Regions from separate parts of the Aquamicrobium ahrensii genome, predicted to be linked through region 1. Evidence: predicted binding sites of a transcription regulator. Region 1 holds the regulator's gene; the other holds the start of a gene.
The links. The regulator PhoB, encoded in region 1, activates phosphate uptake and scavenging genes when phosphate is short. The targets are predictions, from matches to a motif close to TGTCATNNANCTGTCAT.
Positions count from the first base shown of each region.

Region 2: a site for PhoB is predicted at 2,637-2,653, ahead of ABID44_RS09245 (YdcH family protein). Genes of this name have one in related genera too.

Region 1 is NZ_JBEPMN010000014.1:40,784-55,461, reverse strand. It holds gene ABID44_RS15245 (ATP-binding cassette domain-containing protein) at 40-840, opposite strand; gene ABID44_RS15240 (sugar ABC transporter permease) at 852-2,168, opposite strand; gene xylF (D-xylose ABC transporter substrate-binding protein) at 2,396-3,436, opposite strand; gene ABID44_RS15230 (ROK family protein) at 3,670-4,923, shown strand; gene phoB (phosphate regulon transcriptional regulator PhoB) at 4,902-5,591, opposite strand; gene phoU (phosphate signaling complex protein PhoU) at 5,613-6,320, opposite strand; gene pstB (phosphate ABC transporter ATP-binding protein PstB) at 6,359-7,183, opposite strand; gene pstA (phosphate ABC transporter permease PstA) at 7,201-8,532, opposite strand; gene pstC (phosphate ABC transporter permease subunit PstC) at 8,529-9,998, opposite strand; gene ABID44_RS15200 (PstS family phosphate ABC transporter substrate-binding protein) at 10,092-11,129, opposite strand; gene ABID44_RS15195 (response regulator) at 11,378-14,678, opposite strand, start outside.
Region 2 is NZ_JBEPMN010000005.1:155,065-169,742, forward strand. It holds gene thiQ (thiamine ABC transporter ATP-binding protein) at 1-499, shown strand, start outside; gene ABID44_RS09235 (M48 family metalloprotease) at 685-2,136, shown strand; gene ABID44_RS09240 (YdcH family protein) at 2,268-2,471, opposite strand; gene ABID44_RS09245 (YdcH family protein) at 2,718-2,897, shown strand; gene ispG (flavodoxin-dependent (E)-4-hydroxy-3-methylbut-2-enyl-diphosphate synthase) at 3,273-4,529, shown strand; gene ABID44_RS09255 (lytic transglycosylase domain-containing protein) at 4,534-5,388, shown strand; gene ABID44_RS09260 (response regulator) at 5,396-7,711, opposite strand; gene ABID44_RS09265 (polyprenyl synthetase family protein) at 7,849-8,787, opposite strand; gene ABID44_RS09270 (biosynthetic peptidoglycan transglycosylase) at 8,872-9,639, shown strand; gene rpmF (50S ribosomal protein L32) at 9,774-9,956, shown strand; gene ABID44_RS09280 (ArsR/SmtB family transcription factor) at 10,093-10,356, opposite strand; gene ABID44_RS09285 (MFS transporter) at 10,389-11,636, opposite strand; gene ABID44_RS09290 (DUF1192 domain-containing protein) at 11,868-12,062, opposite strand; gene ABID44_RS09295 (NAD(P)H-quinone oxidoreductase) at 12,229-13,209, shown strand; gene ABID44_RS09300 (DUF1127 domain-containing protein) at 13,345-13,485, shown strand; gene ABID44_RS09305 (GntR family transcriptional regulator) at 13,673-14,341, shown strand; gene ABID44_RS09310 (biotin transporter BioY) at 14,606-14,678, shown strand, end outside.

The DNA.
Region 1 (14,678 bases):
CGCGCCTTGACAAGCATGGTGCGCAGATACTCCGCGCATTCAGGCTGCGATCTTGAGCGCTCCCGGCCCCGGAATCGCCCCCGGCGGACATTTTCCGAGAATGATCATGCCCAGCACCTCGTCCTGGGTGACGTCCTGCGTGCTGGCTGTTCCCACCACCTGCCCGTTCTTCATCACGCAGACCCGGTCGGCGAGATCGAACACGTCGTGGATATCGTGGCTGATGAGAAAAATGCCGATGCCATCCGCCTTGAGCTGGCGCACAAGCTCGCCGACCTGCGCCGTCTCCTGCGGGCCAAGAGCCGCGGTCGGCTCGTCCATGATGAGGATGCGGGCATTGAAGTGGATGGCGCGGGCGATCGCCACCGACTGGCGCTGGCCGCCTGAAAGCTTGATGACCGGCTCCTTGAAGCGCTGGAATCGCGGGTTGAGGCGCCCCATCACCTTGCGCGCCTCCGCCTCCATCGCCACGTCGTCCAGGGTTCCCCAGCGCGTCATCAATTCGCGCCCGAGGAAAAGGTTGGCGGCGGCGTCGACATTATCGGCGAGGGCCAGCGTCTGATAGATCGTCTCGATGCCGTATTTCTTGGCGTCGCGCGGGTTGTTGATCACCGCTTCCTCGCCATTGACGAAAATCTGGCCGGCGTCGCGCTTGTAGGCTCCCGACAGGATCTTGATCAGCGTCGACTTGCCGGCGCCATTATGGCCGAGCAGCGCCACCACCTCGCCCGCATGGAGGTCGACGGAAGCGTCGTCGACCGCGCGGATGCCACCGAAGGCTATGGAGATGTTGCGCATGTCGATGAGCGGCGCGGCGCTGCTGTCTGCGGCTTCCGCCATGATCGTTCCTCCTACACCCGCTTGCGATAGACGGTGTCGAGCCACACCGCGATGACAAGAACCGCGCCGACGACGATGTTCTGTAACGGCGAGTCGACGCCGAGCAGCACCATGCCCGATTGCAGCGACTGCATCAGCAGCGCGCCGAGCATGGCCCCGATGATCGTGCCCGAACCACCCGCCAGAGACGTGCCGCCGATGACGGCGGCGGCGATCACCAGCAACTCGTCCAGCGTCCCCAGCGCATTGGTCGCCGCATTGAGACGGGCCGAAGATATCGACGCGCTGATCGCCACCAGCCCGCCCATGATCATGAACACTTTCATGGTCACCCAGCGGGTGTTGATGCCGGCGAGGTTCGCCGCTTCCGGGTTTCCGCCGATGGCGAAGACATAGCGCCCGAAGCGGGTGCGGTTGGCCACGAAGGTCATGACGATACCTGTCGCGACCGCCATCAGGACGGGGATGGCGATACCATGGGCGATGAAGAGGCCGCCTTCCGGAACCTCGATCCCGCGCGCCTGCGCATAGCGGCGCACGATGCCGATCGGCCAGGGATAGGAGTTCGCCACCCAGACGGCGCCGAGGATCGCCGCGCAGGCGACGCCGCCGAGAAGCAGCTCCGCCCAGACCGGACGGAGCGGAAAGCGGAAGCGCTTGCGCTGCCGGCGTCCATTGATCATCAGGAAGGTCACGCCGATGCAGCCGGCCAGGGCGACAGCCCAGCTCCAGCCCGCGCCGATGGAGCCCATCGGCCCGCCGCCCATGAGCTGGAAAGTGGCGTCAAGCGGCGCGACCGTCTGGCCGCTGGTCACCCACCAGGCGGCCCCGCGCCAGATCAGCAGCCCGCCAAGCGTGACGATGAAGGCCGGGACTTCGAGATAGGCGATGATGAACCCCTGCAAGGCGCCGATGAGCAACCCGGTGAGAATGCCGCATGCCAGCGCGATCACCCATATCCATGGATCTCCAAGAGGAAAACCGAACATGCGGATGAGGATCTGCGCCTGCAGCACACCCATGACCATGCCGACGACGCCCTCCATGGAGCCCACCGACAGGTCGATATTGCGCAGCACGATGACCAGCACCATGCCCGTCGCCATGATCGCCACGGACGAGGTCTGGACCGACAGGTTCCACAGATTGCGCGGCGTCAGGAACAGCCCGCCGGAAAGGAAATGAAGCACGATCCAGATCAGCACCAGAGCTCCCAGCATGCCAAGCATGCGGGTATCCAGTTCGGTCGCCTTGAGGAAGCGCCCCAGGGGGCCAAGTTCGGCTTCCCGCGCCCGGTCGGCCATCGTCGCTGAGGTCGCATCACTCATGGTTTCCTCCCGCCGGCCGGAGCTGGCCGCCAAATGCGCCACGCCGATATGCTAGAGCAATTCCAGCAAAAGTGCACAGCGGTTTTGCAATCCGGGCCACACGGCGGCCTGGCTTCTGTTACCAATTGCAAGTTTGGGGAATGTCGCGCCGGGCGCGCCATGGCGGACCGCCGCATCGGCCGGAAGCGCCGGAATCCCGGCGCTTCCGAATGCGATGCCGATGCAGCCTAGTCGCAAGCGGCGACGCTGCCTGCCGCAACGCCGGTGCAAACCGCGTCCTTGGTGATCCACCCGGCGTCGATGACCACGTTCAGATTGTCCTTTGTGATGGCGATGGGCGTCAGGAACACCGACTTGACCGTATTGCCGCCCGGCGTGGTGAAGTCCTGCACATTGGCGATGTCGGTCATCGCCTTGCCGTCAGCGAACTGCGCGGCGATCTCGGCCGCGTTCTTGCCGAGCTCGCGCGCGTCCTTCCATACCGACACGGTCTGGGTGCCGAGCGCGATGCGGTTCAGTGCGGCATGGTCGCCGTCCTGACCCGAGACCGGCACCGAGCCGGCAAGCCCCTGCGCCTGCAAGGCGGCGATCGCGCCGCCGGCGGTGCCGTCATTGGAAGCCACCACCGCATCGACATTGTTGTCGTTGGCGGTCAGGAACTGCTCCATGTTCTTCTGGGCGTTGGCCGGCAGCCAGCCGTCCGTATAGGCCTCGCCGACATTCTTGATCGCGCCGGAATCGATGGCTTCCTTCAGCACTTCCATCTGGCCGGAGAACAGGAAGTCGGCGTTCGGGTCCGCACCGGAGCCCTTGATGAAGACATAATTGCCTTCCGGCTTCAGCTTGAACACCTCGCGCGCCTGCATGCGGCCCACTTCCTTGTTGTCGAAGGTGAGGTAGAAGACGTCGCTGTTCTCGATCAGGCGATCATATCCGACCACCGGAATGCCTTCGTCCAGCGCCTTCTGCACCGCCGGTCCGATGGCCGAGGCGTCCTGCGCCAGAATGATCAGCGCATTGGCGCCCTGACTGATCAGGCTTTCGACATCGGTAAGCTGCTTGGAGGCGGACGACTGGGCGTCGGCCGAAATGTATTTGTCACCTGCGGCTTCGATGGCGGCCTTCATCGCCGCCTCATCTGTTTTCCAGCGCTCTTCCTGAAAGTTGGACCAGGAGACGCCGATGATCTTGTCCTTGGCCTGCGCCGAAGCGGAAAGCGCCAGTGACAGGGCGGCGCCTGCCAGAATGGCGGTCGTGAACTTCCTCATGATTTCCTCCCTGCGCCCTGACGGACGCCAATGAACTGACCCGTTAGGCCGGCTGGAGACTTTTTTCGAGCCTCGAAAAAAGTGTGGCGTAATGCCCCGCCCGAGTCAACGGATTTCGCGTGCCCCCACCTATTTATTTCGAATTTCGAAATAAATAATGACAGCGATTGAAGCTTCTGACACACTTTGCTGGCTGCTATGCACGCATCGCAGCACGGGAGATTGAGGAAGCCATGACCGTTGGAATGCGGCACGACGATCTGCGCCGGCGCAACCGCGCCATGGTGATCGCCGCCACACGGCGAGGCGGCCAGGCTTCGCGCACGGAAATCGCCGCCATCACCGGTCTCAGCCACTCCACCATATCGGCCATTTCGTCAGACCTGATCGCAGAACGCATATTGACGCAAACCCGGCAGGACGCGCCGGCGCTCAAGCGCGGCAGGCCACAGGTCGGGCTTGCGCTCAACCCACAAGCGGCCTGCGTGGTCACGCTGATGCTGTCGCTCAACAGCCTGTCCGCCGTCAGCCTCGACTATGCGGGCAATGTGCTGGATGAAGAGCATCGCCGTCTCGACACGCGCGCCCTGCCCCGCGACAAGCTGATCGACGAATGCCTGACCATGCTTGGCCGGCGGTTGCGTCATCCGGCACGACAGGCAAGGCCGGTTCTGCGCGTCGTTCTGGCTACGCAGGGCATCACGGACGCCGAAGCGCGCTCGATGCTGTGGTCTCCGATCACCCCGCACACCGACATTGCGTTCGCAGACCTGCTCGAAGCGGAATTCTCCATTCCGGTCACGGTGGAGAACGACTGCAACATGATGGCCGAAGCGCTGCGCTGGCGCGATCCCGAGCGCTATCGCGACGATTTCATCGCCATCCTGCTTTCCCACGGCATCGGCATGGGGCTGGTGCTGAAAGGATCGATGTTCACCGGCACCCATTCTTCCGGTGTCGAGTTCGGACACATGGTGCATCGCCCCGATGGCGCGCTCTGCCGCTGCGGCCGGCGCGGCTGCATCGAGGCCTATGCCGGCAGCTACGCCATCTGGCGCAACGCCGCCGGCCACGACGGGAACGAGGAGCCGCGCGGCGATATAGACGAGGCGGAAATGCAGGCGCTGGCCGAAGCTGCCCGCAGCCATGACGGCCCCGAACGGAGAGCGTTTCGCATCGCCGGCGAAGCGCTGGGCTTCGGCCTCGGCAGCCTGTTCGCGCTGATCGACCCGGCCCCCGTGGCCATGGTGGGCCTCAACGCCGCCGCCTTCGACCTGATCGAACCAGCGCTGCGCGAGGCGATAGCCAGAACCGCGGGCGGGCACCATTCGGGATCGATCACCTTCGACACCGAGCCGGACCAGATCGCGCTGCTGCGCGAAGGGTGCGCCATGCGGGCGCTGACCTTCGTCGATCACCGGATCTTCGCCGGCGGCCGTCCTTCACAGGACGACCCCGCCGCGCTTCACTCTTCCCTGATCGCGTAGCCCGAACCGCGCACGGTGCGGATCACATCGGGCATGCGGCCAGTGTTGACCGCCTTGCGCAGCCGCCCGACATGCACGTCCACCGTGCGTTCGTCGATATAGATTGTCTCGCCCCAGACATTGTCCAGCAACTGCCCGCGCGAAAAGACGCGGCCGGGGTGCTGCATCATGAATTCGAGCAGGCGGAACTCGGTCGGGCCGAGCTTGATCTCGCTCTTCTTGCGGTAGACGCGATGCTGCTCGCGGTCGAGCACGATGTCACCGACCTTCAGCACCGAGGACAGGACCTCGGGCTTGGCGCGACGCAGCAGCGCCTTCACCCGCGCCACCAGTTCAGGCATGGAGAACGGCTTGACCAGATAGTCGTCGGAGCCCGTGGAAAGACCCCGCACCCGGTCGCTTTCCTCGCCGCGCGCGGTCAGCATGATGATCGGCAGACGCTCGGTCTGCTCGCGCATCCGCAGCCGCCGGCACAGTTCGATGCCCGAAACCGCCGGCACCATCCAGTCGAGCACCAGAAGATCGGGCACGTTTTCCTGCAAGCGCAACTCGGCTTCGTCGCCGCGCGTGACGATCTCGACCTGATAACCTTCTGCTTCGAGATTGTAGCGCAGGAGCACGCCCAGCGGCTCCTCGTCCTCGACCACCATGATGCGGGGTGCGATCATGTCCTGCTCCTGAAAATGCGCTCAGACCGCGGGCGCCGGCGCGCCGGTTTCGTCCTGTTTCGGACGATGAACGGGCAATTGCTCGCCGGTCAGCACATAATAGGCATTTTCCGCGATATTGGTCACGTGGTCGCCGATCCGCTCCAGGTTCTTGGCGCAGAACAGCAGGTGCGTGCAGGCGGTGATATTGCGCGCATCCTCCATCATGTAGGTCAGCAATTCGCGAAACACAGAGGTGTAGCGCACGTCGATCAATTCGTCCTCGTCGCGCAGGCGCACAAGTCCCTCCGGATTGCGCGTGCCATACTCTTCAATGACGCCCTGCACCTGCTCCAGGACCAGCTCGGCCATGTCCTCGATCGACCGGGCGAGTTCGCGCGGCATGACCGACTTGCCGACGGCGTCGACGCGCTTGGCGATGTTCTTGGCGAGGTCGCCGATCCGCTCCAGATCTCCCGCCATGCGGATGGCGCCGACGATGGCGCGCAGATCCTGCGCCATGGGCTGGCGCTTGCCGATCAGGATGATGGCGCGATCGTCCAGCCGGCGCTGGAGGCTGTCCATGACAGCATCTTCGGAAATGACACGCTGCGCCAGCGCGCTGTCGGGGACGATCAGGCTCTGCGTGGCCTCGTCCACCATCGACCGCGCCAGACTGACCATGTCCCGCACCAGCCCCTCGATCTCTTGCAGATCGTCGTCAAAGGCGGTCACCGTATGGGCACCCATTATCCGTTCCTCGTCTGTTGGAATGGCAGCGGAACCACTCAGCCGAAGCGGCCGGTGATGTAGTCCTGCGTGCGCTTGTCGTCGGGGTTGGTGAACATCTTCTCCGTCGGCCCCTCCTCGACAAGATTGCCGAGATGGAACATGGCCGTGCGCTGGGAGACGCGCGCCGCCTGCTGCATGGAGTGGGTGACGATGACGATGGTGTAGTTCTCCCGCAACTCATCGATCAGTTCCTCGACGCGGGCGGTGGCGATCGGATCGAGCGCCGAGCAGGGCTCGTCCATCAGGATCACCTCCGGCGAGACGGCGATGGCGCGGGCGATGCACAGGCGCTGCTGCTGGCCGCCGGAAAGGCCGGTGCCCGGCTCGTTGAGGCGGTCCTTCACCTCGTTGAACAGGCCGGCGCGCTTGAGGCTGGATTCGACGACTTCATCCATGTCGGTCTTGCTGCGGGCGAGGCCGTGGATGCGCGGGCCGTAGGCGACGTTCTCGTAAATCGACTTCGGGAACGGGTTCGGCTTCTGGAACACCATGCCCACGCGCGAGCGCAGCTCGACCACATCGATGTCGCGGTCATAGATGTCCTCGCCGTCCAGTGTGATCTGACCGACCACGCGGGCATTGTCGATCGTGTCGTTCATGCGGTTGAGGCAGCGCAGGAAGGTGGACTTGCCGCAGCCGGACGGACCGATCAGCGCCGTCACCTGATTCTGGCGCACCAGAAGATCCACATCGAACAGCGCCTGCTTGTCGCCATAGAAGACGCCCACCTTCTCGCCGCGCATCTTGATGCGCTCGTTCGTGGCGGCGGCCACCTTCTCGTTCACGGCATTTTCCAAAGTTGCTTCGCTCATGATGTTCATGGGTCTTGGTTCCTTATCTACCAGCGCCGTTCGAAGCGCCGGCGCAGCAGGATAGCCGCCAGGTTCATTGCGGCGAGGAAAAGCAGAAGGATGATGATGGCGCCCGAGGTGCGCTCCACGAAGGCGCGCTCGGCCTCGTTGGCCCACATGTAGATCTGCACGGGCAGTGCGGTGGCCGGGTCCAGCGGCGTTGCCGGATAGTCGGCGACGAAGGCGACCATGCCGATCAGCAGAAGGGGCGCGGTCTCGCCGAGAGCCTGCGCCAGACCGATGATGGTGCCGGTCAGGACGCCGGGCGCGGCCAGCGGCAGAACGTGATGGAATACGGTCTGCATCCGGGAAGCGCCGATCCCCAGCGCGCCGGAGCGGATCGAGGGGGGAACCGCCTTCAGCGCCGCGCGGGTGGCGATGATGATCGTCGGCAGCGTCATCAGCGTCAGCACCAGACCGCCGACCAGCGAGGCCGAACGCGGCAGGCCGGCGAAATTGACGAACACGGCGAGACCCAGAAGTCCGAACACGATCGACGGCACGGCCGCCAGATTGTTGATGTTGACCTCGATCAGATCGGTCCAGCGATTCTTCGGCGCGAACTCCTCCAGATAGATGGAGGCGGCGACGCCGATCGGCAGCGCCAGCACCAGCACGATCAGCATCATGTAGAGCGAGCCGATCAGCGCCACGCCCATGCCAGCCATTTCCGGACGGCTCGACGCGCCGAGGGTGAACAGGCCGCTATTGAACCGCTCGACCATCGCGCCATCGGCGGTCAGCGTCTTCATCCAGCCAACCTGCTTGTCCTTGACCTTGCGCCGCGATTCCGGAACCGACAGGTCGATCTGGCCCTTGTGGGCGGAGTCGACATCGGCATTGGACAGCACCCACACATTCCGCGTGGCGCCGATAATCGCGGGATCAGCCATCACCATGTCACGCAGCTGCGTGCGCACGCCCTGCGAGATCATACCCGACAGGAGACGCAGGTCCGCACGGCTTTCCTCGGCTTCGACATCGATGCCAAGCCTGGTGGCGAGGGCATTTCGCGCCAGCAGCGGATAATTGGCCGTGGCCAGAACGTTGGGATCGCTGTCACGTTTCCCGTCGGGATCGATGACGCTGGCGTCGAAGGTTACGGCCAGATTGATCGAGGTCTGCCAGAACGCGGTGTAGCCGCCCCTGATCACCGTGAACAACAGCGCCGCCAGGAAGAAGATGCCGATGCCGATGGCGACAAGGCCATAGAGGCGGAACCGGCGTTCGGCGCGGTAGCGGCGCTTGATGCCAATGTCGCGGCGAGGTGGCGCCGCAGCATCCGTGGCCCCGGCCGGATCGAACGGAATGTCGGTCATTCGTACTGTTCCCGATATTTGCGTACGATATAGAGCGCCAGCACATTCATGCCGAGCGTGATGACGAAAAGGGTGATGCCGAGCGCGAAGGCGACCAGTGTTTGCGGCGAGGTGAATTCGAGATCGCCGGTGAGCTGGTTCACGATCTTGACCGTGATGGTGGTCATCGCCTCGCCCGGATTGAACGTAAGCCTGGCCGCGACGCCCGCCGCCAGCACGACGATCATGGTTTCGCCGATGGCCCGCGAAGCGGTCAGCAGAAGCGCGCCGACGATGCCCGGCAGCGCCGCCGGCAGGATGACGTTGCGCACCGTTTCCGAGCGCGTGGCGCCGAGCCCCAGCGAACCGTCATGGAGGGCGCGCGGCACCGCGCTGATGATGTCGTCGGAAAGCGACGACACGAATGGTATCAGCATGATGCCCATGACCAGGCCCGCGGTGAGCACGCTCTGGGCCATGATGAAGGGCTGGCCGCCGGCAAGCGCAGCCGAAATGTCGCGCAGCAGCGGGCCAACCGTCACCAGCGCGAAGATACCGTAGACGATGGTCGGAATGCCCGCGAGCACTTCAAGCACCGGCTTGACCACCGAGCGCACCTTTCGCGAAGCGTATTCGGACATGTAGATCGCCGCGAACAGGCCGACCGGCACTGCGAAGAGCATAGCCACCAGCGCGATGTAGAGCGTGCCGGCAAGCAGCGGGATAAGGCCGAACTGGCCGGTCGCGCCACCTGAGCCCGCCGCCGCGAAGCGCGGATCCCACACGGTTCCGAAGAAGAAGTTGGACAGCGGCACCGACTGGAAGAAGGTCAAGGTCTGGAACAGCATCGACAGGACGATGCCGACCGTGGTGAGGATGGCGACGGTGGAGGCCGCGATCAGCCCCCACAGCATGACGCGCTCGACATTGTTGCGGGCGCGGCGGCGCAGCGTGATGCCGGACAGGCCGAGCCATGCGCCAGCCAGCGACAGGAGGATCGCGCCGATGGCCGAGGAGAGCGAGGACGAATCGCTCAGGGAACGATAGGTTTCGGCGGCGGGGATCATGTAGGCTTCGCCGCTGGAAGCCAGCGCCACCCCCTTCGAGGCGAACAGCGCCTTGAGATCGGCCTGACCGGAGCGCACCTGATCCAGCTCTGCGGGAGCGAGGTGGCGCATGCCGTCACCGATCGTATAGATCGTGCCCATGGTGAGCGAACGGTTCACATCGGAGGCGGAGCGCACCTGCTCGGGCAGGCTGCGCCACACGGCCGAGTCGACATAGATCGGGCTCACGGCCTTCCAGACGCCGAAGAAGATGATGGCGGGAAAGATCGCCAGAATGAGCGCATAGGAGCCGTGATAGCCGGGCAGCGAATGCTGTTTGACGCCGGCTTGCGGTTCAAGCCGCGCCGCGCGCATGCGCGCCACCATAAAAGCTGCCACGCCGATGACGAGGATGATGGCGAGGACCCAGGAAACGCTCATGAAGTGTATCCGGTTGGCTTCAGGGTCAGGCCCTGGATTGCATCACGCGAAAGATGGTCCGGGACGCGACAGGCGCGTCCCGGACCCTGGTATTTACATGGTCTTGCCGGACTCGAAAGCCGAGCGCTGCTCGTCGCGCTCGCCATCGGGAGCCGCGACCAGACCGTATTCGGCCAGCGGGCTGTCGGGACCCACCATGTCGTCGGAAAGGAAGAAGTCCACATACTCCTTCAGGCCCGGCACAACGTCGAGATGCGCCTTCTTCACGTAGAAGAACAGCGGGCGCGACACCGGATACTCGCCCTTGGCGATGGTCTCGACCGACGGGCTCACACCTTCCACGGTGGCGACTTTCAGCTTGTCGGCGTTGTTTTCGTAGAATGCGAGACCGAACACGCCGACGCCGGTCTTGTTGGAGTCGATGCGGGCCAGCGTCTCTGTGTAGTCGCCATCGATGTCGACGGCCTTGCCGTCCTTGCGCACGGCGATGCAGGCGGCGGCAGCGGCCTTTTCATCGGCGCCGGTGGCCGCGATGGCCTCAAGAGCGCCGGACGCCTTGCAGCCTTCGGTCATCAGCTTCTCTTCGAAGACTTCGCGGGTGCCGTGCTTTTCGCCGGGGATGTAGGCGGCGATATCCCAGTCCGGCAGCGCGGAATTCACTTCGTTCCACTTGGCGACCGTATTGTCGACCAGCTTGCCGTCGACGACGACCTGGGCGGCGAGCGCCTTGTAGAGGTCCTGCGCGGTCAGGGTCCAGTCCGGACCGTTGATGTCGGTGGCGAAGACGATGCCGTCATAGCCGATGCGCACTTCCTGGATTTCGGTGACGCCGGCGTCGGCGCAGGCCTTCACTTCCGATTCCTTGATCGGACGCGAGGAATTGGCGATGTCGATGGTGTTTTCGCCGACGCCCTTGCAGAATTCCTTGAGGCCGCCCGACGAACCGCCCGACTCCACGACCGGGGTCTTGAAGTTGGAATAAGCCTCGGAAAAGTTCTCGGCGACGATCTTGGCGTAGGGAAGAACGGTCGATGAGCCGGCGATCTGGATCTGGTCGCGCGCCGAGGCGAAGCCGGCCGTCGCGGCCAGCGCGAGCGCCGCAACCGACGCGGTGAGAACGTATCTTTTCATGTGGCCTGCTCCTGTTAGCAAGGTGGTCTGGAAGCGCTCTTTCAGCGCCCGGTGTGGCCAATAGACCCCGTTTATTACAGTCGCATGACAGTTTCGTGTCGGTCCGGTAAAGCTTGACAGGAAAGGCTTTGGCGGCATCCGCACGACTTGAAAGCCCCGCCGGCCGCAAGGCAAGCTGCCGCCTGCGCTATCTGCTTGTTATTGCCAACCTTGTGGGGTTTCGCGCGCCTCGTGCAGCACGCCGCCGGTCAGCCCCGCCCGGTTTCCTGCTCTTCATATTCGGCGGAGGAAGATTGTCCGAGCCAGCGCTCCAGCTTGGCCATCAGCGCCCGCGGGCTGACGGGCTTTGGCAGATAATCGTCCATGCCGCTCTCCAGACAGTGCTCGCGATCACCCTTGAGCGCATGAGCCGTCACCCCGACGATCGGCACATGCGACACGCCGGCCGCCTCGCTTTCGCGAATACGGGCGGTGGCCTCGTAACCGTTCATCTGCGGCATCGAAACGTCCATCAGGATCATGCGCGGGCGCAGGGCCGGGAACGCCTCGACCGCAAGCTTGCCGTTGGCGACGATCTCGAAGCTGTATCCGCTCTCGGAGAGGATCTGCGTGAAGACAAGCTGGTTCACCTCATTGTCTTCGGCGACCAGTATGTCGAGCCGCCCGGCCTGCGTGCGATCGGCGCGACCAGGACCCGGGACGCCGGCGGATTCGGCAGCCCCGGCAGGATCGGGCGACAAATGCGCCTGAGACGGCTCGCCGCCCTCCTGCGGAACCTCGTCTGCGGGAAGCCCCCGGCGTCGCTGGATCGCGTCGACCAGCACATCAAGCAGGGCCGAAGAGCGCACGGGCTTCGTGAGGTGGGCATGAACATCCAGATCCCGGCACGATGGGTCGGCCACGGAATGATCGACCGAGGTGAGGAGCAGGACGGGGATGTCGTGGAATGCGGATGACGCCCGCACCACCCTCGCGACGTCGGGTCCGCTCATGCCGGGCATCTGGTAGTCGAGCACGATGCATTCGACACCCATGTCCCGCGCGGCGGCGGCCTCCAGAACTTTCAGGCCTTCGACGCCGTTGGCGGCGGCGCAGGAATCGAAACCCCAGGATTGCATCTGCTCGGTCAGGATGGCGCGATTCACGGCGTTGTCGTCGATGATCAGCACCCTCGCCCCGCTCACATCGACGGGAGGCGCGGGCTTCGCAACGATGCGGCTGCCCTTTTCGAGAGCTATTTCGAACCAGAAGGTCGAGCCCCGGCCCGGCTCGCTTTCCACGCCGATCTCACCATCCATCAACGCAACCAGCCGCGATGAGATGGCAAGCCCCAGCCCCGTGCCTTCATGCCGGCGCGTCGATGAACCGTCGACCTGGCTGAACTTGTCGAACACCGACGCCAGCTTGCCGGCCGGGATGCCGATGCCCGTATCGGTCACGGAGAAATGCAGTTTCGTCCTGTCGCCCTGATCTTCCCCCGCCACATCGACCAGCACATGGCCGTGGTCGGTGAACTTCACCGCATTGCCAAGCAGGTTAAGCAGTATCTGGCGGATGCGCGCGGCGTCACCGATAAAGCAACCTTCCAGGCCGGGTTCGACACGCACGACCAGTTCCACATCCTTTTCGCGCGCGCGGGCGACGACCAGCGCCAGGGCGTCGTCGACGATCTCGCCCAGCTGGAATGGCGCGGGATCGAGAACCATCTGACCGGCGTCGATCTTCGAAAAGTCGAGAATGTCATTGATGATGGCGAGCAGGGCATTGCCGGATTTCGTAATGATATCCGTGAAGGTGCGTTGCTTCTGGTCGAGTTCCGTCTTCGACAAAAGCTCCGCCATGCCGAGAACGCCATTCATGGGCGTGCGGATCTCATGGCTCATATTGGCCAGAAATTCCGACTTGGCGCGATCCGCCAGCTCGGCCCGGCGGCGCGCCTCCTCAAGCTCCGCCTCCCTCTGCTTCAACTCGGTGATGTCGGTGGTCGAGCCGATGAGGTAGAGCGATCCGTCGGAAGCCGTCATCGCGCTTTTTCGCGCGAACTGATGTCGAACGGCGCCGTCGGCCGCTATCACGGTCTCCTCGCCTTCCTGCGTCTGTCCCGTACGCAGCACGGCCAGATCGCTTTCCGTCATTTCACGGCCATGGACGCCGAACAGCTCCATGTCGGTCCTGCCCAGCGCATCCTCGCGGCTGATTCCGGTCAGCTCGCTCCAGCCGCGATTGACATAGAACTGTCTCAGATCCGCATGCTTTGCGTAGATCGATACAGGCACATTGTCGATCAGGCTGCGAAAAAGCTCATTCTCGCGCGTGCTTTCGCCCAGCGCCCGCTCGCGCTCCTTCAGCGCCGTGACGTCGTAATAGGAAATGAGCCGCCGGCCACCCGAAAGGGCGGTGACGGAATAGATCATGGTGCGGCCGTCGCCTCGGCGGAACTCGCGTGGCGCCACCCCTCCGGCGCGGATTTCGCTCAGCCGGCGCGAGACATAGTCCTCCCACGCGTCGTCGTCGCCACAGACGGCCGTATGCCGGTCAGCCTCGAGCAGCGTACGGAATGCGCAACCCGTCTCGGCCTGATCCCGCGACAGGTTCCACAGCTTCCGGAAAGCCCGGTTGATCAGTTCGGTATTGAGCGCCTCATCGACGATGACGATAGCCATGTCCAGCAGATCGACGGTTCGTTCCAGATCGAGCCGGAGCTGATGGGTCCGCGCCTTGCTGCTTTCCAGTTCGGTCACATCGGAGCATGTCGAGATCAGCATTCCGGTATCGGTGCGGATGGATCGCTGCAGCACCATGCGGCCGCTGGCGAAGCGGATGAGAACGGGATCGCCGTTCGAATTCCGGCGTGCTTCCAGTATCGCCGCGCGCCAGCCTTCATCCGACAGGCCGCCCTTGTCCCACAGGCCGCGCGACAGCCCGGCGTCGAGTATCTGGCTGAATGAAATGCCTGCCCTGAACACATCGCCGAGCCCGCAATAAATCTGGAGCAGAGCCTCATTATACAGGATCAGCACGTCGTTCTCGTCATAAAGGCACAGCGCATCGCTGATGGCGTTGAGCGCGGTCATGGCCTGCCGCGCTTCACGCACCGCGGCCTGCGAGGCCGGCATGAAATCCTGAACCTGCGCCACCATCGCGGTGATGTTGCGCGCGACGCCGCGATAGCCGGTAAAATCGCCCTGCGCATCGAACTGCGGCTCACCGCTGGTCGAGACCCAGCGGCAGAAGGCGGGACCATCCTTCAGCTCGTAGACGAAATCTCGAAAGGGACGGCGCTGCTGCAAATCATGCAGATGGGCCAGCACATTGTGATTGCCGTGGCGGGCCTGCTCCATGAAATCGAAGCGGAAGCGGCCGATGACGGTTTCAGGCGGCATTCCGGTGGCTGCCAGATAATTGCCCGAAAGCCGGGAGAACCGCAGGTCGGGACCTGTTTCCCAAAGCCAGCACGCTTCGTCACCGCCCTGAGGGGGAGGAAACAAGCCATCCGCCGGGCCATCAGCCGGCATGGAGGGAAAACCAGCCAGCAAAGCCGGAGCTTCA
Region 2 (14,678 bases), on a different contig from region 1:
GGCGGCGCGGCCCGTTTCGATGGTGTTTCAGGAAAACAACCTGTTCGCGCATCTCACCGTCGAGCAGAATGTCGGGCTTGGCCGCTCGGCGTCGCTGCGATTGAACGATGCGGATCGCGTGGCCGTAGCCGGGGCGCTGGAGCGCACCGGGCTTGGCGGCAAGGGAAAACGCCTGCCGCGCGAATTGTCCGGCGGCGAGAGGCAGCGGGTTGCACTGGCGCGGGTGCTGGTGCGCGAACGGCCGGTATTGCTGCTCGATGAGCCTTTTGCGTCGCTGGGCCCGGCGCTGCGCGAGGACATGCTGGATCTGGTCGCCGCGTTGCAGAAGGAGCGCGGCCTGACGGTGCTGTTCGTGACCCATCAGCCGGAGGATGCGCGCCGCATCTCGCACGACATGGTTTTCATCGAGGGGGGCCGGGTGGCGGCCAGCGGGCCTGTCGCGGAGTTCTTCGGCGAGGGTGGACCGGAGGCTTTCCGGCGCTATATCGGCGCTTCCTGAAGCGATCGCCCGCATGCGGACATAATTTGCCATCAATGCGACATTAGGGAATATGGCGGGATCGGTCGAATCGTGGCCGTTGTTCGCAACTGTCCGGGGCACGGTAGCGGTTATGCCGCAGATGAGGAAAGGAAGCCCAGCTGTCGTCCGTCCTGAAGCCTGACCGAAAGCTGTCTCCGGCGCGAATGCTCGCGCTGGCTGGTGTCGCCGTGGCGCTGGCGGCATGTCAGGCCATCGTGCCGCCGGACATGCAGGAATCGGCTTTCCGGCCTTCCACCAAGCCGGTGACGGTGGATAATGTCACCGCCAACAACAAGCTGGCGGAACTGGCGCGCGCCCAGCATCCGCGCATTCTGGCTACCTATGGCGGCGAATATTCAGACCCGAAGCTGGAGCGCATGGTGGCCAAGGTTATCGGCAGCCTGACCACGGTTTCGGCCAATCCGACCCAGAACTACCGCATCACCATTCTCAATTCGCCCAATGTCAACGCCTTCGCGCTGCCGGGTGGCTATCTCTACATCACCCGCGGTCTGCTGGCGCTGGCCAACGATTCCTCGGAGCTGGCGGCCGTCGTGGCGCATGAGATGGGCCATGTCACCGCCAATCACGGATTGCAGCGCCAGCGGCTGGAGGCGGAAGAAGGACTCGCCACCAAGGTCGTCTCCGACGTGCTTGGCGACAGCCCGACCGCCAAGGCGGCGCTGATCCGCGGCAAGCTGCGTCTCGCCCAGTTCTCGCGCAACCAGGAGCTGGAGGCCGACGTCATCGGCATCAAGTCGGTGGGCGAGGCGGGCTACGATCCGTTCGCCGCCAGCCGCTTCCTGCAATCCATGTCGGCCTATACGGATTTCCGCTCGGTCAGCGGCGCCACCGACGCCAGCCTCGACTTCCTCGCCACGCACCCGAACACGCCACAGCGTATTGAACTGGCGCTGCGCCATGCGCGGCAGTTCGGCCAGCCCGGCGTCGGCACGCGCGATCGCGACAGCTATCTCGCCGGAATCGACGGGCTGCTCTACGGCGACACGCCCGACGAGGGCTATGTGCGTGGCAACAATTTCCTGCATCCGAAGCTCGGCATTTCCTTTTCGGTGCCGGACAGCTTCATGATCGACAATTCCGCCACCGCGGTGACGGCCACGGGGCCCGGAGACATGGCGGTGCGCTTCGACGGCGTCTCGCTCGATCCCAATCGCTCTCTGGGCGACTATATCCGCAGCGGCTGGGTGGCCGGGCTCGATGCGTCGAGTGTGCGCGAGACGACCATAAACGGCAGTCCGGCCGCTACGGCCAGAGCGCGCGCCGAGGGCTGGCAGTTCGATGTCACCGTCATCCGGGCCGGCAGCCAGGTCTACCGGCTGCTCACGGCGGCTCCGGCCGCCAGCACGTCGCTGGACAGTGTGGCGCGCGTGGTGGGCGGCTCGTTCCGTATCCTGACGCAAGCCGAGAGGGACGCCCTGAAACCGCTGCGTATCCGGGTCGTGACCGTGAAGCCCGGCCAGACCATGGGCACGCTGGCGGCGCAGATGGTGGGCGTGGACCGCAAGCTCGATCTCTTCAGGGTGCTGAACGCGCTTGGGCCGGGAACTACGCTTTCGGCGGGCGACAAGGTCAAGATCGTCACCGACAGGTAGCCTGTCCCGGAACAGGGCAGGCGCGTGAGCGGCCATGCTTGCCTGCTTTGTCTTCATGCACGAAACGGCGCTCGAAGAGGCTGCATCGTGGCCGCGCCGGTTCCGGGGCTCGCGCCGCCAAAGCGATCCGCTCAGGCGATGATGTCGGGAATGATCCGGTCTTCCAGAGAGCGGAGCCTGTCCTTCAGGGCCAGCTTCTTCTTCTTCATGCGCTGGATCTGCAAGGGGTCGCAGCCTGTGGCCACCATGGCGTTTATGGCGGCGTCGAAATCGGCGTGGTCCTGCTTCAAACGCGCGAATTCGAGTCGAATCTCGGCCTGTTCCTGCTCGGACATTACCTACCATATGCAAATTTCGACGCCCGCAACGCTGCCGCGGCGGGGTCAGATCGGGCGGGGAGCGGCCAAAAAAACCACTCGCTGGCAAATCAATATCACATTTTGGTCCCAGGTGAAATGCAACGCTTATGCGTTCGACAACCGTCCCGGTTGATGGCACAGTGTCATCCAGCCGTCACAAATGTGGGCCGGCAACATCGGTGGCGGTTGCAGTCGAGGAAACCATGAAAGGGAGAACCAATCATGTCTCTTGCATCCCATCTTGACGAACTGCAGAGAAAACACAGCGATATCGAACGGCAGATCGATTCAGCCCTGCAACATCCTTCCACGGACGATCTGGAAATCGCGAATCTGAAGCGACGCAAGCTGGCCATCAAGGACGAGATTGAGAAACTCAGGGCCCAGCCGACCTCTCACTGATATCCGGCCTGCCTGAAGGCGGGCAATTCGGCAAACGGCCGTCGGCGGCGCAAAGCCGCCGGCTGGAGCCTGTGATTTTATTGAATCCGATCGTTCGGGCGGCGTTCCCGGGCCGAAGACGACGCCTGTCAAAGGCGGCGGCTGAGCGCCGGATTTGCCGCCGGGCGCATTGGCGGCATTGACAAGAGAGGCTCTCTCCTCCACCTCATTGCTGAGTTTTGCGTGTCCGCCCGTTCCCGGGTTGGCCGGCCCGCGCCGACCGACCTTGAATGCGCCTTCATTTCGGTATCGGTACGCAAGGTTTGATGTAACAGGGCTGCTGACGTGTCCGGCGGGACGCGCCGCGCCCAGGAATAATGTCAGAGGCAACCGGGCATGACCGGGTACTATTCCTCTCCGTTCCCGCGCCGCGCTTCGGTGGGCGTCGATGTCGGCGGCGTCATGGTCGGCGGCGGCGCGCCCGTGGTGGTGCAGTCGATGACCAACACCGACACCGCGGATATCGACGGCACCGTCGCACAGGTGGCGGCCCTGCACAGGGCCGGTTCTGAACTGGTGCGCATCACCGTGGACCGGGACGAGAGCGCCGCGGCGGTGCCGAAAATCCGCGACCGGCTGGCCCGGCTTGGCGTCGATGTGCCGCTGGTGGGCGACTTCCATTATATCGGCCACAAGCTTCTGGCCGATCATCCGGGCTGCGCCGAGGCGCTGGCGAAATACCGCATCAATCCGGGCAATGTCGGTTTCAAGGACAAGAAGGACAAGCAGTTCGCGGACATCGTCGAGATGGCGATCCGCTACGACAAGCCGGTGCGCATCGGCGTCAACTGGGGCTCGCTCGATCAGGAGCTTCTCACCCGGCTGATGAACGAAAATCAGGACAACGGCTTTCCGATGACGGCGCAGGAAGTGACGCGCGAAGCCATCGTGCAGTCGGCCATCCTGTCGGCTCATATGGCGGAAGAGATCGGCCTCGGCCGCGACCGCATCATCCTGTCGGCCAAGGTCAGCGGCGTGCAGGACCTGATCGCCGTCTATGCGGAACTGGCAAAGCGCTGCGACCATGCGCTGCATCTTGGTCTGACCGAGGCCGGCATGGGTTCAAAGGGCATCGTCGCGTCTTCGGCTTCCATGGGCATTCTGCTCCAGCAGGGCATCGGCGACACCATCCGCATTTCGCTGACGCCGGAGCCCGGCGGCGACCGCACGCGCGAGGTGCAGGTGTCGCAGGAACTGCTCCAGACCATGGGCTTCCGCCAGTTCGTGCCGATCGTGGCGGCATGTCCGGGATGCGGGCGCACCACCTCGACCGTGTTCCAGGAGCTCGCCCAGAACATCCAGGAAGACATTCGCCGCAACATGCCGGTCTGGCGCACCAGATATCCGGGCGTGGAGCAGCTCAAGGTTGCGGTGATGGGCTGCATCGTCAACGGGCCGGGCGAATCCAAGCATGCCGATATCGGCATCTCGCTGCCGGGCACGGGCGAGACGCCGTCAGCGCCGGTGTTCATCGACGGACAGAAGGCTGCGACCTTGCGTGGACCCAATATCGCAGCCGATTTCGAAAAGATGGTGACCGAATATATCGAGAACCGCTTCGGCGTCGGAACAAGGGCCAAGGCGGCCGAATAGCGCCATGCGCCTTCCCGCGCCGCTGATCGCCATCCTGATCTGTTGTGCGCTGACGGGCAATGCCGCGCGCGCCGATCCGCCCCGGCCGGCGCGGGAGCGGCTGATCGACCGGGTCTGCGACCTCATCGAGTTTCATTCCGGCAGCGCCGGCCTGCCGCGTGATTTCTTCGCCCGGTTGATCTGGAAGGAAAGCCGCTTCGACCCGAACGCTGTGAGCCCGGTCGGCGCGGAGGGCATCGCCCAGTTCATGCCCGGAACGGCGAAGCTGCGTGGTCTGGCCGATTCCTTCGACATCGAGCAGGCGATCCCCGCCTCGGCCGCCTATCTCGGCGAGCTGAAGGAGAATTTCGGCAATCTCGGTCTTGCCGCCGCCGCCTACAACGCCGGCGAGAACCGGGTGGCGCGCTGGCTGTCCACCGGCGGTTTCCTGCCGCTGGAAACGGAAAACTACGTGCTCGACATCATGGGCGAGCCGGCTGACGCTTTTTCGGACAGGAGCTATGCCGGCAAGGTGCAGAAGCTGCATTCCGAACTCGGATTCGGTCCGGCTTGCCGGCGTCTGCCGGTTTCGGCGTCATCGACCATCGCCATGGCGACGGTTCCGGTCAGCCCATGGGGCGTGCAGGTGGCCGGCGGTTTCAACCGGGCGGCGGTGATCCGGCAATGGCAACGGTTGCAGGCGCGCCATTCAGGCGTGCTTGAAGGGCATGAGCCGGTGGTCAGCCGGGTGCGCTCGCCACGCGGGCGGCGTGGCATCTATGCGGTGCGCATAGGGGCCGAGAGCCGCTCCGAGGCCGATACGATCTGCCAGAGGCTGCGCGGTTCCGGCGGCTCCTGCGTCGTGCTGCGCAATCGCTGACGGCGCGTCAGGCCGTTTTCGCCGTCTGCGTTTCGCCCAGCCAGTTGCCGATCTTGGCCGCCAGCCGGTCGGGAGACACGGGCTTCGGCAGATAGTCGTCCATGCCGGAATCGAGGCATTTTTCGCGATCCCCCTTCAGGGCATGCGCGGTGACGCCGATGATCGGCGTGCGGCGGCCGCTCGGCGCTTCGGCGGTCCGGATGGCGCGGGTCGCTTCAAAGCCGTTCATGTCGGGCATCGACACGTCCATCAGGATCAGGCGCGGGCTGAGCGCGCGGTGCATGTCCAGAGCCGTGCGCCCGTTTGAGGCGATGCGGTAGCTGAGGCCAAGCCCGTTGAGGATCTGGCTGAACACAAGCTGGTTCACCTCATTGTCCTCTGCGATCAGAATGTCGATCGAACCGCTCGCAGCCTCCTTCGCCATGGCGGGTGCGAGAACGGGCGTTTCGATGCGGCGCTGTATGGGAGGTTTCGGCAATGGCTGGCGAATGAATTGCGTGGCGCCGGGATGCTGGCGCGCCTTCTGGATGGTGGAGATGATGGTGCCCAGCAGCACTGCGGAGCGCGCCGGCTTCGTCAGATGCGCGGCAATGCCGTAGTCGATGATCAGACGGGCGAAATCCACCTGATCGACGGATGTGAGCAGCACGACCGGTATGGTGGAGAGACGGCTGTCGCCGGCGAGCGCGCGGGCCACGTCAGCGCCGTTCATGCCGGGCATCTGGTAGTCGAGAATGATGCAGTCGACGGACGCGCCGAGCTGGCAGGCCCGTTCCAGGAAGGCGAGGCCGACGGCGCCGCTTTCGGCCGCCGCACAGTCGAACCCCCAGCTTCGGAGCTGTTCGAGCAGGATGTCGCGGTTGACCGGATTGTCATCGATGATCAGGACGCGCGCGCCGGTCACGTCGCCGGGGACGCGCTCGTCGTCGACATGCATGTCGTGAACCGGCATCGGGGCGCTGAACCAGAAGATCGAACCGCGTCCCATCTCGCTGCTGACGCCCATCTCGCCGCCCATCAGTTCCACCAGCCGCGCGCCGATGGCGAGCCCGAGGCCCGTGCCTTCATGGCGGCGGGTGGAAGAGGCGTCCACCTGTGCGAACTTTTCAAACACGCTTTGCAGCTTCTCGGCGGGAATGCCGATGCCGGTGTCCTCGACGCTGACCTTGAGCATGGCCGCGCCTTCGACCACCTCGCCGCTGACATCGACCAGCACATGGCCTTTTTCGGTGAACTTCACGGCGTTGCCAAGCAGGTTGGTGACGATCTGGCGGAAGCGGCCGGCGTCTCCGACGACGAAGGCCGGCAGACGCGGGTCGACGCGCACGATCAGTTCAAGATTCTTTTCAGCGACACGGGCCGAGACCAGCGTGGCGACGTCCTCCACCGCTTCGGTCAGCCTGAACGGGGCCGGATTCAACGTCAGCTGACCGGCGTTGATCTTCGAAAAATCCAGAATGTCGTTGATGATGGTGAGCAGCGCATGGCCGGATTTGACGATCACGTCGGTGAAGGTCTTCTGGCGCGGCGTGAGGTCCGTGTTGGCCAGCAGCTCGGCCATGCCGAGCACGCCATTCATGGGGGTCCGGATTTCATGGCTCATATTGGCCAGGAATTCGGACTTGGCGCGATCGGCCGCCTCGGCGCGCTTGAGCGATTCAGCGGTGCGGGCGAAGGCGCGTTGGATCGCCTTTTCCATGGGCCTGAATATCCAGAAGGTGACACCCGCCAGCGTCAGCGCAAAGATCACCGTTCCCCACAACAGCAGGCTGGAGGAGCGGGCGTCGGCCAGCCGGCGCTCGGCGTCCAGCGCCACGCGGGCGCGCATCAGCAGGGGCTGCGCAAACAGGGTGTTCTGGTTGAGGACGTCGCGATGGTTCCAGTCATCGAGGCTTTTCGCCTGCGTCATGAGGGCCAGGTTGCGGGCCATGTCGCGCGCCGACCACAGGAGATCGCGATTGACCGAGGCTGCGGCGAGCGCGTCGGTCGTGCCTTGCGTCATCCGGGGGGAGAGCTCCGCCAGATCTGTGGTGATCGCCTCGATGCCTTGCAGCAGCTTGCGTGCGTGCAGGCCGGCCGAACCGGTGAGTTCGTCGCTGGTGGTGGTGCGCCAGGCGGAAGCGGCGTTTTCAGTGAAGTTCGCGGCATTGTCGAGGCTGCTGCCGAAACTGGCGATGAGGGCGCTCAGCATGTCGACGCGGTTGCGATAGGTGTTGATGTGGTTCAGGGCCGCCACAAGGCCGATCACCGTAAGCGCCAGCACTGTAAGGCCGGACAGGTATCTTATCCGGACGGACCGGACGAACGACGAATATTCCGGCATGCGCAGTCCCCAGCCCTCTACGCAATTTCAGAGCATCGGACCCGAAAGCGTCCCCGGCTTTGGGATCCGGCTCAATCAAATGCCGGGATTACGCTCCATATATCATTAACAATCCGTTCCGGACCGGGCAGCGCGGGCTACTTGTCGCGACTGGCGACGAAATGTGCAGCCTGTTTCAGGATTGCGGCACGTTCGCCATAGGGTTCGAGCAGGGCCGACGCCTGCTCCACAAGTCCGAGAAGCTGGCTGCGCGCCCAGTCGGGTCCGTGCAGGGCGGCCAGGGTAGCCTTGCCGGCGGCGGCGTCCTTGCCGGTCGCCTTGCCAAGCTGGTTGGCGTCCGCGGTCAGGTCGAGCAGGTCGTCGGCAAGCTGGAAGGCGAGCCCGATGGCCGAACCGAATTCGGCCAGCCTTTCGCGGTCGCCTTCGGGCGCGCCCGCCACAATGGCGCCGGCCTCGCAGGCGTAGCGAAACAGCGCGCCGGTCTTCATCGCCTGCAAACGGATGACCCCCGCTTCATCGGGCGTTTCGCGCTCGGCGGAAAGGTCGAGCATCTGTCCGCCCACCATGCCGCCGAGCCCCGAGGCGCGGGCAAGGCCGCGCACGAGCGCCAGACGCGCAGCCGGCGGCACGGATGCCGGGCCGCTGTCGCCAAGGTCGTCGGACAGGATATCGAAGGCCAGCGTCAGCAAGGCGTCGCCTGCAAGAATGGCGGTGGCCTCGTCGAAAGCCTTGTGCACAGTCGGCTGGCCACGGCGCATGTCGTCGTCGTCCATCGCCGGCAGGTCGTCATGGATCAGAGAATAGCAATGCACGCATTCCAGCGCCGCCGCGACGCGCAAAGCTTCCTGCTGGCGAGGTTTCGCGCCGAACAGCGCCGCGCTTTCGATGACGAGGAAGGGCCGCAGGCGCTTGCCGCCATTGAGCGCGCCATGGCGCATGGCGGCGACCAGACGCTCCGGGCGCACGATTTCTCCCGCCAGCGGGTTGCCGTCGAGTATGCCGCGCAGCAGCGTCCCGATGGCCTGAGCCCGTTCATCGAGCAGGGTTTCGAAGCGAATTCGAGCATCGTTTTCCATGTTGGGGAGCGGTAGCCGACGCGCAGACATTGCGCAAGCAGCCAAGCACCTTTATGCGGGAAGGGAGCAGGCGGGAGCGGCCGGGTGTCGGAACCGATCATAGAGCAGGAGACCGAGGGGCTGGTCCACCGGGGACAAGGCATGGCTTCGCGATCGAGGGGCAGAAGCAGGGGCAGGCTTCGCGCGCTCGTGAGGCTTGCGGCGATCCTCGCGCTGGCGCCGGTCGTGCTGACCCTGCTTTACCTGCCGTCCTTCGTCCACCCGGTTTCCACCCTGATGCTGAAGGACGCGGTCACCTTCTCAGGCTACGATCGCCGCTGGGTGCGGCTGGACGACATCGCGCCGGTGCTCGCCCATTCGGTCATCATGTCGGAGGACGGGCAGTTCTGCGCGCACCATGGGGTGGACGTCGGCGAGTTGCGGGCCGTGGTCAACGACGCGCTGGCCGGCGGCGGCGCGCGCGGGGCCTCGACGATCACCATGCAGACGGTGAAAAACCTCTATCTCTGGCAAAAACCCTTCACCACGGCGCGCAAGGTGGTGGAACTGCCGCTGGCGGTCTATTTCGATCTGGTGACGCCCAAGCGGCGGATCATGGAAATCTATCTCAATATCGCGGAGTGGGGGCCGGGCATCTACGGTATCGAAGCGGCGGCGCAGCATCATTTCGGCGTGCCGGCCTCGAAGCTGACGCGCCGGCAGGCGGCGCTGCTGGCCGTCACGCTGCCCAATCCGCAGGCGCGCAACCCTGCCAAACCCGGCCCCGGCTTGCGCCGGCTGGCCAACCTGATAGAACGGCGTGCGTCGCGTGCGGGCAGCTATGTCGGTTGCCTCAAATCGGCGCGCAGCTAAAAAACTTGCTGGACCCCGCTGGCCAAAACGCTGCAGGCCGTGTATAGGCACGCCACTTTCATCTGGAATTTGGCCCTGCAGGCGGCCCTTACACAAGGGCGAAGCGGGTTGTTGAACACGAGCGGAGCATATCCATGGCCGTACCGAAGCGAAAAACCTCCCCGTCCAAGCGCGGCATGCGCCGTTCGGCCGATGCGCTCAAGGCGCCGACCTATGTCGAGGACAAGAATTCGGGCGAAATGCGTCGCCCCCATCACGTCGACCTGAAGACCGGCATGTATCGCGGTCGCCAGGTGCTGACGCCGAAGGAAGGCTGATCTTTCAGGATCGCCGGCAGGTTTGAAGGCCGCCTTCGGGCGGTCTTTTCATTTCTGCAACCCGGAAAAATTGCCGGTGGTATCAAACGGCATGTCATTGTCCTGAAGCCTGTCGCGCTTTCCGGGCGACAGGCCTTCAAACGGTCCAGAACTGGTCCAGCCACAGGTTGAGCTGCACGAAACCCGTATTGCTGATGCTGTAGACGCGACGGGTGCCCTCCGCCTGCGCGCTGACCAGCCCGGCATCGAGCAACACCTTCAAATGCTGGGAAACCGCCGGTCTTGAAACCGGCAGGCCGGACGCCAGTTCGGTGACGGTCTTGGGGCCACGCCGAAGCTCCTCCAGAATATGACGCCGGTTGGGATCGGCGATCGCCATGAATGCATCAGCAAGCATCATGACTCCAGTAGTGCGTCAAACGCGCCTAATTCTCAACCATCGGTTTCATTTTTTGTGCGCGGATCGAGCGTCAGCGACTGCGGCGTAATCGACCGCTCGACCGGCAGCGTGGTGAAAGCCTCCCGGTCCTCGATCGGGACCGGAGCCCGCTGCCGGATGCGCAGGGCGGTGTAGCCGGCGATGACAAGGTGGGCCAGCGCGGTGGTGAGGAGCAGGCTTTCGGGACGCCACCACTCCATCATGCCGGCGGCCAGCATCGGCCCGATCATGGTTCCGAAGCCGTAGAGGATGAGCAGTCCGCCGGCCACCTTGACGAACTCCTCGGCCTTGGCGTGGTCGTTGGCGTGAGCGACGGCGATCGAATAGAGCGTATAGGCGAAAGCGCCATAGGCGGCGGCCATCGCCAGCACGACCGCCCCGGAACGCGGTTGAACGAGGAAGATCAGCAGGGCGAACAGGGCCGCCCCGATCGATGCGCCGACCAGCACGTAGCGCCGGTCGGTGCGGTCGGAAAGGCGGCCGGCCGGGAGCTGCATGAATGCGCCGGCGATCACGACAAGGCTCATCATCAGCGCGATCTGCGCCGTCGATATGCCGATGCGTGCGCCATAGACCGCACCCAGCGTGCCCCATGCGCCGTTGGCGACGCCGATCAGGAGACAGGCAAGCGCCGCCACCGGGGAATTGGCGTAGAGGCCTTTCAGGTCGAGCGACACATCACGCAAGGGCTCCGGGTGCGAGGCGGTGGAAACCGCTGTCGGGATCAGCGAAAGGCAGAAGAAGATGCCGGTGATCATGAACAGCGAGGCCGAACCGACGTCGCCGGCGGCGACGATCATCTGGCCGCCCATGATGGAGGCGTAGGTGACCATCATATAGAGGCCGAACACGGCGCCGCGGTTCTCGTTGGTGGATTTTTCGTTCAGCCAGCTTTCGATGACCATGAAGGCGCCGGCCATGACGAAGCCGGTGAAGGCGCGCAGGATGATCCATGCGGCTTCATTGATGATGAGGCCGGTGAGCAGGGCGATGATGGCGGCGCAGGCGGCGAAGGTGCCGAAGGCGCGCACGTGGCCGGCGCGCCGCACGATGCGCGGGGCGAAGTAGCAGCCGAGCACGAAGCCGGCCGCCCAGGCGGTGCCGATCAGGCCCAGCGATGTGGTGGAGAAGCCTTCCATCTGTCCGCGTAGCGGCAGAAGCAGGCCATGCAGGCCGGAGGCGGCAAGCAGAAAGGCCGTACCGCGCAAGAGGGACAGGATCGGTCTGTAGGCTGCAAGCATAGGGGGTTCCGGCGTCGAATCGTCGAATCACGTCTGCTGGTTATCTCGGCAGATTGTTTCAGGCTTTTCGGTGGCCGTCTCCCCGGTTGGCGACCATGACGCGTCGCGATCCATCAGATCGGCGTCGCGCCCGGGAGCATTTCCGTTTTTCACCGAACCGAAAAAGTTCCGGCCCCCTGTTTCGGCGCAGGTCAGGAGGCAAAACCGGTGCGCATTTTCGCGGGAATTGCTCTAGCTGCGCCGGAACAGCGCCTCCGCCGCCGAGCGCGTCGCGCCCTTCGATTGCAACTCGGTTTCGATGCGCGCGATTTCACCGCGCAGCATGTCGATGCGCGCTTGCAACTCATCCCGGGAGAGCTTGCTCAGATCCTGTCCGATTTCATGCGGGCCGCTTTTGCTTGCCGGTTCGTCGTCGAAAATCGCCATGGCCATTCCCCGAAAATCCTGTCCTATCCGGAACTGGCGGTTTGCCTGCGCCGCCATTCGGAATAGAAAGCCAAACATAGATAGGGCAGGCGCGGCGCGCAAACAGGGCCGCGGCAACCATGGGCAGGAGACGAGCATGATAGCGGCCGAGGGACTGTTGCAGACGATGACGGCGATCGCCATTTCGCAGCCGGGCGGACCAGCGGTGCTGAAGCCGGAGCGGCGGTCGACGCCCCAGGCGGGGCCGGACGAAATCCTGATCCGGGTGCGGGCGGCCGGCGTCAATCGTCCCGACGTCGCCCAGCGCAACGGCTCCTACCCGCCGCCGCCCGGCGCATCCGATCTTCCGGGGCTGGAGGTGGCCGGCGAGGTCGCCGCAATCGGCGAAAACGTCGGGCGCTGGCGCATCGGCGACCATGTGTGCGCGCTCACGCCCGGCGGCGGCTATGCCGAATATGTGAAGGTGCATGCAAGCCATGTCCTGCCCATTCCTGCCGGCTTCACCTTCAGCGAGGCGGCTGCTGTGCCGGAAACCTATTTCACGGTCTGGCACAACGTGTTCGAGCGCGGCGGATTGCAGGCGGGCGAGACGCTGCTGGTGCATGGCGGCTCCTCCGGCATCGGAACCACGGCGATCCAGCTCGCCACAGCGCGGGGGGCGCGGGTGATCGCCACGGCAGGAACTGCCGACAAGTGCGGGATCTGCCTGAAGCTCGGCGCAGAACGCGCGGTGAACTATCGCGAGGAGGATTTCGTCGCCGTGGTGAAGGAGGTGACGGAAGGCAAGGGCGCGAACGTCATTCTCGACATGGTGGGCGGCGACTATGTCGACCGCAACTACATCGCCGCCGCCGAAGAGGGGCGCATCGTCCAGATCGCTGTTCAGGGCGGCGCGGTGGCGAGCGCGAACTTTGCGAGGCTGATGGCCAAGCGGCTGGTGCATACCGGTTCGACGCTGAGGCCGCGCAGCGACGAATTCAAGGGCAAGGTGGCCGCCGCCCTGGAGGCGGAAGTGTGGCCGCTGCTCGCCAGTCGCCGCGTGGCGCCGGTCATGGACATGATCTATCCGCTGAAGGAGGCATGGCGTGCGCACGAACGGCTGGAGAGCGGCGAGTCTATCGGGAAGGTCGTCCTCGACGTGGCCTGATCGAAAGGTTCGCTTAACCCTTCATTTATGTTGCAATGCACAAACGCATTGCCGCTATGCAAAAGCGTCTGTTCAATAATTGGGCAGGAGCGCCTATCTACAGGGCATCGAATTCATCACCCTTAGGAGGCAAACATGAACATCATTCAGTCCTACAAGAACTGGCGCCGCTACAACGAAACCGTTCGTGCGCTGAACCGCCTGAACACCCGCGAACTCAAGGATCTCGGCATCAACCGCGCCGACATTCCTTCGGTTGCGCGCGCCGCTCTCTGATCCGGGAGCACTCAAGCAGAGCTGAGGTCTGGCGCTGGAAACAGCGCCTCCTGCTCCAAACCCGCCGGACCTGGTCCGGCGGGTTTTGTTTTTGCGCCTGCCGCCTGCGCATCATGTTGCGCTGCACACAACAAAGGTCGCCGTCGCCCCATCGACACAGGCGGTATGTCGCCCTTATCTAGCGGTCATGGAATCGAGCAAGGATGACACCATCGCGGTGCGAATCGCGAAATCCCTGGCCGAGCGCATCATCTCGGGCGCGATCGAGCCGGGCGCGCGCCTGCGCCAGGATCACATCGCGGAGGAGTTCGGCGCGAGCCATGTGCCGGTGCGTGAGGCGTTCCGGCGGCTGGAGGCGCAGGGGCTCGCGGTCAGCGAGGCGCGCCGGGGCGTGCGTGTCGCCGCCTTCGACCTTGGTGAGGTGAAGGAAGTCGCCGAGATGCGTGCGGCGCTGGAGGTTCTGGCGCTACGCCATGCCGCCCCGCATCTGACCACCGCGATCCTCGACCAGGCCGAGGAGGCGACCCGTGCCGGCGACCGCTCGCGCGATGTCCGCTCCTGGGAAGAGGCGAACCGGACATTTCATCGTCTGATTCTGACGCCGTGCGCCATGCCGCGCCTGCTGACCACCATAGACGACCTGCATGCGGCCAGCGCCCGATTCCTGTTCGCCGCATGGCGTTCCGAATGGGAAACCCGTACCGACCACGACCACCGGGCCATCCTTGCGGCCCTGCGTGAGGGGCAGGTTGAAAACGCTGCTTCCATCCTCGCCCGCCATGTGCAGTGGATCGGCCAGCGGCCGGTGCGCATGAAATCGGGCGCGACCCGCGAGGTTTTCGCCATCGTCGGCTGAGGTTTCCGGCCTGCGGAAAGCGATCCGGCAATCCGCCTTCGTCAGTCAGCGGCGACTGTCCATGCTTTCCTGATCCGCCGTTTGCGCGGTGGTCTGCGATAACACATTGCTACCAAAAGAGATTTTATAAATCCTGTGACGACGCTGGCGTCGCGGAGCGCGCCTGCGTCCGTTGATTTTGGCCAAGGCGCTTGCCTCCAGCCGAAAAATATGGATTCGATAATAGATCAGAATCAAAAATTATCTATAATTTGGAGAGAGCCTGTGTCGCAATCCGAAATCCGCGTCGAAACTCCGGCCTTGAATCCGCTTCGCCTGCAGGAGCGTTCTGTGCTGT